DNA from 2 places in the Exiguobacterium sp. s26 genome. Region 1 is predicted to be linked to the other one. Evidence: a T-box and tRNA genes for the amino acid it is inferred to sense, from the RefSeq annotation. Region 1 holds a T-box; the other holds one or more tRNA genes.
The links. The T-box of region 1 lies ahead of argS (arginine--tRNA ligase). A T-box ahead of a tRNA ligase gene usually reads a tRNA of that ligase, here a tRNA-Arg.

Region 1 (4,210 bases):
CGAGCATCGCGACGGAAATCGGATACATCGAGCCGTCCGAGATCTGTTGAATCCCGTATTCATAAAAAGCCCGCGCATTGGCAAGCAGCGTCAAGCTGTCCGTCCGGCTCTCGGTATAGAGGCGGTCGCGTTCATGACAACGACTGATCGTCCGATTGAACGACTTGAGCAGTTTGACAATCTCGCGTTGAATGATGGGCGGATAGCCATAGACGTGCTCGCCCGTCATCACAATCCACGTGCGGATTCCTTCGATTTCCTCGGAACGGACCGAGATGAAGCTATGATAGTCTTCATTAAATTCGTTCGACAGCGGGGCGTCCCATTCGAAGCGCATCTCGTACTCGACCGAGGCTTCGTTCGGATAGGTTGCATCGAGTAATTCAAAGACGACATGGCGATCGATCGGCTGGCGCGTCTTCAAATCAAAGTAAAGTGTGCGATCAAACAGTTTGAACTCGACGTACCCTTCATCGTACTCGTTGAGTCGCTCACATTGACTGAGGAACACTTCGATGGCTTGTGCCTCGCTTTGCGATAGCGATACGGCTTCTTTTGCTTCATCATATTGTTCAATCAACGATTTGAAGGCGTCTTGTCGACCTTTTTGAATGATGAGTCGCTTAATAAAGAACGTGAGTGCGGCGGCGATACTGCTGACGACGAGCAAGTTCGTCTCTCGGAAGAGCGAGGCCGCCAAAATGAAGACGAGACTGACGATATACGTGTAAAACGCGATGCTTAAAAAGTCACGGACCGGGATGTCGACGCGGAACCACCAGCCGACTTGATACTTTTGGACGACCGTGTTCAAAATGATGGCAATAATCAAACCGGCAAGCGGAAGGAACGAGTCTTGGGAATAGAATCCGAGACCGGTCACACCACCAAGTGCCAAGTAGACACTGGCCGGGATGGCGATTTCCAAAAATGACGTGATGGCATTCCACGGATACGTAAAACGGAACCGTCGAAGCGCGACGCGCGGTTTCAAGTTGACGAACTGGAAGACGAGTAGTCCAATCTGATTGACGAACAGCGCTGTCTCAAAATCAAAGAATAAAAAAATAATTAAGACGATACTTTCTGAAAAGGTAAAGTAGACGCCTTTCCGTTCAATGGAGTCCATTTGAAAAATAATGACGAGCAACGCGATCAAGATGAACGGTAACGGCTCGATGGCCGGCATGTTCAATACGCCTGTAGCGAACAAGATGAGCGTCAAACCGAATAGCATACTCCAAATACTCCAACCAAGGACGGACATCTTGCGGAAATGGTTCATGGTTCCCTCCTATGTGGGAAAAATTCAATTATGTATGGTAGGAGATTCGGCACAATCACGCCTGAGTCCTGCCTATCCATCATAATGGCGGAATTCTAGCATTGAGTCTATATGAAATATCCTCTATAATGAAATTGCTTTTCAACCACATAGACGAAAGTCGATGAAAAAGAGAGTAACGATCGTTCCGTCAACAAAGCGACCTAGGGATTGGTGAGAGCCTAGGCTGACAAACATCGCGAAACGCACTTTTGAGATGCTATCCGAACTTGAGTAGGCGTAGCCGGGGGACCCCCGTTATCACCGATAAAGCGGTCTGCGTCAAGCAGGCAAGAAGAGTGGTACCGCGGGCCATCCCGTCTCTTTGCATCTGTGCAAAGGGCGTTTTTTTTATGAACAAATGATAAGGAGGAATTAGAATGAGTTATGAACGCAAATATGCGGAAGCCTTGTCCCGTGTCATCGGGGACGAGTTGACGCTCGACCAGATTGAAGCATTGATTGAAAAACCGAAACATGAGGCACACGGGGACCTTGCTTTCCCGTGTTTCCAACTTGCGAAAGCCTATCGTAAAGCACCGGTCATGATCGCGACGGATATCGCAAACGACTTGAACGACGAGTTGTTCACGAAAGTCGAGGCGGCCGGCCCGTATGTGAACGTCTTCTTGAGCCGTGACGTCGTCTCACAAGAAATCATCAACACGGTGCTCGATGAACAAGCGGACTATGCGACGCATGCGACACGCAACGAGACAATCGTCACCGATTTCTCGTCACCGAACATCGCCAAACCGTTCTCGATGGGACACCTTCGTTCAACGGTGATCGGGAATGCCATCAACCAAATCGCCCGTAAAAACGGCTATGACGTCGTCGGCATCAACCACCTCGGGGATTGGGGCACACAGTTCGGTAAACTGATGGTCGCCTATAAAAAATGGGGCGACGAGGAAGCGGTCCGGGCACATCCGATTGCTGAGCTCTTGAAGCTTTACGTCCATTTCCACGAAGAAGCGAAGACACAACCGGAACTTGAGGACGAAGGCCGTGCGTGGTTCAAGAAACTCGAAGACGGCAACGAGGAAGCGACTGAGCTTTGGACGTGGTTCCGCGAAGAATCACTCGAAGAGTTCCAAAAAGTATATGACCTCCTCGGTGTCGAATTCGACAGCTTTAACGGGGAAGCGTTCTATAACGACAAGATGGACCGCGTCGTCGCCATGCTCGAAGAGAAAAACCTTCTCGTCGAAAGTGAAGGGGCGATGGTCGTCTCACTCGAGGACGAGAACTTGCCACCATGCTTGATCAAAAAGAAAGACGGCGCGACGCTTTATGCGACACGCGACTTGGCAGCTGCCGTCTATCGTCATGAGACGTACAACTTCGTCCAGGCGAACTACGTCGTCGGCGGCGAGCAGGCGCTTCACTTCAAACAACTGTTCTCAGTGTTGCGCAAGCTCGGCTATGACTTCGTCGATGGCATGCATCACGTGCCGTTCGGCTTGATTTTGCAAGAAGGGAAGAAGATGTCGACACGTAAAGGTCGCATCGTCTTGCTCGAGGAAGTGCTCAAAGAAGCAATCGAGAAAGCACAAGCGAACATCGCTCAGAAGAACCCGGAACTTGCGAACGCGGACGACGTGGCACGCATGGTCGGTGTCGGCGCGGTCATCTTCCACGATTTGAAGAATGAACGCATCAACAACATCGAGTTCGACCTCGATAGCATGCTCAAATTCGAAGGCGAGACGGGCCCGTACGTGCAGTACACGAACGCGCGTGCGAACTCGCTCCTTCGTAAAGGCAACTATGACGGCTCGACGTTCACTGGCGCAAACGACGACCACACGTGGGGCGTCGTGACGATGCTCAACGCGTTCCCGCACGTCATCACACGTGCCCACGAACGCCGCGAACCATCGATCATTAGCCGTTACGTGCTCGATTTGGCGCAAGCGTTCAACAAGTATTACGGTCATGTCCGTGTCCTTGAAGAAGATGCAGGCAAACAATCACGTCTCGCCCTCGTCAAAGCGGTGACGATCGTATTGACGGAAGGACTCCGTTTGATCGGTGTTCAAGCTCCAGAAGAAATGTAAGGACGACAAAAGGGACCCGTTTCGTGGGGTCCCTTCTCTTATGCTTTCATCCGCGTGACCGTCCGAGATTTCGTGTCATACAGACACCACTCCCGGTCGAAGATGACGGCGCCGACGTTGATGACGTAACGTTTTTTCTTTAGGACGAACGGCTGTCCGATTTCCCAGGGAATCGAGCGGCCTTTCCGGTAAATCCCCGGAATATGGCTGTGTCCGATAAAGACGAGCGGATACTTCCCTTTCTCGACAAGCGGTTCCCAGTCCGGACTCCATTTCACTTGGTGTCCATGCAAGAATAGCGCCTCATCGAGCGTCGTCTGCTCCGGTAATAAGGCGATTCGTGTCTTGACCGGATGCGACACGACGAGTACCTCGTCAATCCGTTCCTCTTGATTGCCGCGCAGACTCGGGAAGGTGAGGAGCGCCTCGTAGTCAGGGTCGTACGTCACGACATCGGACACTTCATGGAAGCGCTCGTTGCGCCGTTTCTTACCGATATGACACTCGTACAGATCGCCGAGGCAAAGGATGTGCTCCGTCTCGCGGCGGACCGACTCGAGCACGGCTTTCAAATCATCAAACGAACCATGTGGGTCACTGATGATGGCGAGTTTCATCGGTAGTTTGTGAATTGGGCATCGACGGACAATTCGAGCTCACGGACGAGCTGCATAACGGCTTGAAGGTCATCGCGCGACTTGGCTGTCACACGGATTTGATCGTCTTGAATTTGTGACTTCACTTTCAGTTTTGATTCTTTGATGGCGTTGTTAATTTTTTTTGCATCGTCTTTATCGATGCCGCTCTTCAATTTGACGCGTTG
Region 2 (4,210 bases), on a different contig from region 1:
ATGATTATGTCGAATGCAAAGAAAAGAATCTCGCTCACGATTGACGCTGACTTAGACCAGGTCATCACGGAGCGTGCGAAACAAATCGGGATCCCGAAAAGTGCCCTCGTCACGTTCGCGACAAGCCTCTTTCTCAACCAATTGCGGGCCGAAGAAGTATTGTCAGGCGACACGAATGCCATCTATCAGGTCATCCGTAAAGACTATGAACTGCTCACGAGCGTTGATAACTTAGACAAATAATTGCGAAAGGCTGACTCCGGTCAGCCTTTTTTGGTTGCATCCGGCCCTGAAATTTGAAATAGTGGTTGTATTGAATTCGAATGGAGGTCGTTCCAATGGGGCAAATCTTGCTCATCCTAGTATTACAACTCGTCTATGTACCGGTGCTGACGCTTCGTACCATCATGCTCGTCAAAGGAAAAACGATGATTGCGGGGCTGTTCGGTACGCTTGAGACGCTTATCTATATCTTCGCGCTCGGCATCGTGTTCCAAGATTTGACGACACTCGGGATGATCGTCTATGCGGTCGGCTTCGGACTTGGGATTCTCGTCGGCGGTTACGTCGAGCGGAAACTTGCGATCGGCTACAATATGATTCAAGTCCACACACAAGAGTTCCCGGCCGAGCTCATCCAGAAGATGCGCGACAGCGGCTACGGGGTGACACACTACCAAGGGCAGGGACGTGACGGCATCCGCTATCGTCTCGATGTCTTGGCAGCGCGGACACGGATGAAAGATTTGCGCCAGATGGTCGAGGAGTATGAACCGAAGGCGTTCCTCGTCGCTTTCGATCCAATCGACTTTAAAGGCGGCTATATGATGAAAGGGCTCCGACGCCCAAAATGAACAGGACGACTCACGAAAGTGGGTCGTTTTTTTCGTAGGACGGGGAATAGACGTACAAAGGGGATGAGCGGGTTGAGACGAAAAGGATTATGGATTGTTGTGATTGGGTTGCTCGTGGTCGGTGGGGCGTTGTACGCCACCTCGTTTTGGAACTCGGAGTCGTCACTGAAACCACCGCTCCCGACGGTCCGGGTCGGAACCGTGACCGCGGAAGTGAAACAGTCGACATTCTGTTGGTCGGACGGGGGCGAGGCGGTATGCGAGGACCACACTCTGCCGGAGGCGGATGACCTACAGCTCGTGCCGGTCGAAGCGGGTGCCGAGATTGATGTCGAGTTCCACGCCGAGCCGTCGAACGCCTCGTTCCATCAACTCGTCGATGGGGAACTTGTCCCGGCTGAACCGGTCGTGCCAGACGAGCCGGGCGTCTATGTATTCGAGACGGGCGGGGATTGGCCGCAAGGCGATAGCCGCTATGTGTTCGGGGTCGAGGTCAAAGAGTAAACAAAAGCCCCATTCTCCGAGGAGAATGGGGTTGCGTCATTAACGCGTCATGACTTTGTCGATGAGACCGTAGTCTTTCGCTTGTTCAGCTGACATGAAGTAGTCGCGCTCTGTGTCGCGCTCGATGACTTCAAGCGGCTGGCCTGTGTTATCGGCCATGATTTGGTTCAATTTCTCACGCATCTTGATGATGCGTTCGGCATGGATTTTGATATCCGATGCTTGACCTTGCGTACCGCCGAGCGGTTGGTGAATCATGATCTCTGCGTTCGGAAGCGCGAAGCGTTTGCCTTGTTCACCGGCTTGGAGCAAGAAGGCACCCATCGATGCGGCCATTCCGATACAAATCGTCGACACGTTCGGCTTGATGAAGTTCATCGTGTCATAAATCGCCATTCCGGAAGTGATCGAACCACCCGGGCTGTTGATGTAAAGTGAGATGTCCTTATCTGGGTCCTCGGCTGCAAGGAAGAGAAGCTGGGCGACAATCGAGTTGGCGACGTTGTCGTCGATTGCACTTCCGAGCAAGATGATGCGGTCCTTGAGCAAGCGTGAGTAAATATCGTACGCGCGTTCCCCGCGACCTGTTTGTTCGATAACTGTTGGAATTAACATTGAATCTGCCTCCTTTATGTAGGTTGTAAACATATCATACCGCTATAGTCAATGTTGGTCAAACGATAGTCATCGTTTTTGACCTATTCCACGGTTTGACGATTCTAAAACGACAAAAGAGGCCAGGCATATGCCTGACCTCTTGCTGTGATACACCCGGAGAGATTCGAACTCCCGACACCTGGCACCGGAAACCAGTGCTCTATCCCCTGAGCTACGGGTGCATGTTCTCTGACACGATTTATTATACATTTGTTTTTTTAAAAAAGCAATCCTGTTCGGCTCACTTTTTTTTGAGCGCGATTTCCCGCTGTTCGATACAATAGGAAGCGAGAGGGGTGTGACCGATGCAACGGCAAGAACAGCAACAACTTCAAACACAACAGCTGACCCAGGATATGGTTCGGCGGCTGCCGATTCTCGAGGCGGACCGGACCGCGATCGCCTTTCAGCTCGGCCGGTTGGCTCGACGCAATCCATGCATCGCCACGGGGAGCGGTGCGGTCGAATGGGTAGCCGATACGGCGAGTGGGTTCGAGGAGCGATTGTTCGAGCAAATCGAGGAAGGGAGCGGGACTGAGGCCCAGCGCGCGCTCCAGAAACGGCTCGTCCTCGCGCTCGACCATCGTGGTCTGCTACCGGAGAGCGACTTCGTGCTCGCCCATCGTTTCGAGGTCGATGTGGCGGACATTGAGGCGGCGCGCCAGGCGCTCTTGTTTCTAGAACCGACAGGGATTGGGGCGAAGAATGAGCGCGACTGCCAATATCGGCATGCGATTGAACATGACGACCCACTCGTCTTGGACGTGTTCGAGGCGCTCGACGCGAACCTTGATGACATCCCGGGACGACTCGACATCTCGGTTGCTGAGTACGAACGGGCGACGCGTATCGTGGCGACACTCCCGAAGACGCCATTATTATATGAAGGAACCGAACCCGTCGTCCCGGAACTTGAAGTCGTCCGTCGTGACGGTGAGCTCGTGACGACATGGTTCAGCCCGACGCTCGATGCGGCTCGGGTCGGGGACGATCGCGAGGCGAAATGGTGGCACGAGACGCTCGAGATGCGGAACGCGACGCTTAAATCGGTGTGGGCCGTCATCGCCGAACGCCAACGCGATTGGTTGGACGGGAAGCTCGTCTTGCATCCGTTGACGCGAAAAGAAGTCGCCGAACAAATCGGCAAGCACGAGTCGACCGTCGGCCGGGCGATTCAAGGCAAGTACGTGACGACCGAAGGCGGCGTGATGGCGTGGCGTCACTTTTTCGTCCGGGCGACGCACGGGCAATCGCCGTTCATGGTGAAGAAGGCGCTCGCCGAACTGATTCAACAAGAGACGTCGCCGCTGAGCGATGCCGCACTCATGCGCGAGCTGGACCGGCTCGGCTATACGGTGACACGACGGACCGTGGCGAACTATCGGGAGGCGCTCGGTTTTGGAAACTCGCGGGAGCGGGAACGACAACTATGGAAAGGAGGGGACTGACATGGTCCTGACGTTATACCGCCGTGCCAACTGTTCGCTTTGCGAGGAGGCAATCGTCATGCTCGAATGGCTCATGGAAGACTATCCGTTCGAGCTCGAGCAGATCGACATCACCGGCAACGAAGAACTCGAGGCGAAATACTTGTTTGAGATCCCTGTCGTCTTACACGAGGGACGTGTCATTAGTCAAGGTCGATACGATGACAGTAAAGTTGAAGATTTTGTTAAGTATACGCTTACATCGAAAAAAAACGTTTGAAGGGGTTGCAAGACGGAAAGGTGATTGATAAGATGAAGTCGTAGCGGTGGGACGCAAATATAAAAGTGGGACAAAAATTGTCCATGCTTTAAGTCGAGGGGGAATGAGTATGATCCAGCAGCTGATTCAAGTTCAGAAGCAAATCGTTCCCGACATGCTCGATACGCTCCGACATCGTTACGATATCTTACATTATGTCCGTTTGATGCAGCCGATCGGCCGCAGGACATTGGCCACAAGCCTCGGGCTGACGGAACGAATCCTAAGACGAGAAGTCGACTTCTTGAAAGACCAAGGTCTATTGATGGTCGCTACTCAAGGTATTTCCCTTACGGAATCGGGCCGAAACGTTCTCCGGGACTTGCACGAGGTCATGGGAGAGATCCTAGGCATCTCGGAAGTCGCACGAGAACTCGAGCGCAAACTAGGCGTTCGCCAAGTCGTCATCGTACCGGGTGATTCCGACGAGACGTTCTGGGTCCAGCGAG

Region 2: it has a tRNA-Arg gene. The T-box ahead of argS (arginine--tRNA ligase) is inferred to sense a tRNA for this amino acid. The anticodon was not compared.

What each region holds. Positions count from the first base shown of each region.
Region 1 is NZ_JACSLS010000005.1:40,871-45,080, reverse strand. It holds gene KNP82_RS09345 (GGDEF domain-containing protein) at 1-1,285, opposite strand, end outside; T-box leader at 1,440-1,652, shown strand; gene argS (arginine--tRNA ligase) at 1,705-3,387, shown strand; gene KNP82_RS09335 (metallophosphoesterase family protein) at 3,426-4,004, opposite strand; gene KNP82_RS09330 (YajQ family cyclic di-GMP-binding protein) at 4,001-4,210, opposite strand, start outside.
Region 2 is NZ_JACSLS010000001.1:274,161-278,370, forward strand. It holds gene KNP82_RS01365 (hypothetical protein) at 7-243, shown strand; gene KNP82_RS01370 (DUF2179 domain-containing protein) at 339-854, shown strand; gene KNP82_RS01375 (hypothetical protein) at 918-1,358, shown strand; gene clpP (ATP-dependent Clp endopeptidase proteolytic subunit ClpP) at 1,398-1,973, opposite strand; tRNA gene KNP82_RS01385 (tRNA-Arg) at 2,125-2,197, opposite strand; gene KNP82_RS01390 (RNA polymerase factor sigma-54) at 2,321-3,463, shown strand; gene KNP82_RS01395 (glutaredoxin family protein) at 3,465-3,722, shown strand; gene KNP82_RS01400 (sugar-binding transcriptional regulator) at 3,832-4,210, shown strand, end outside.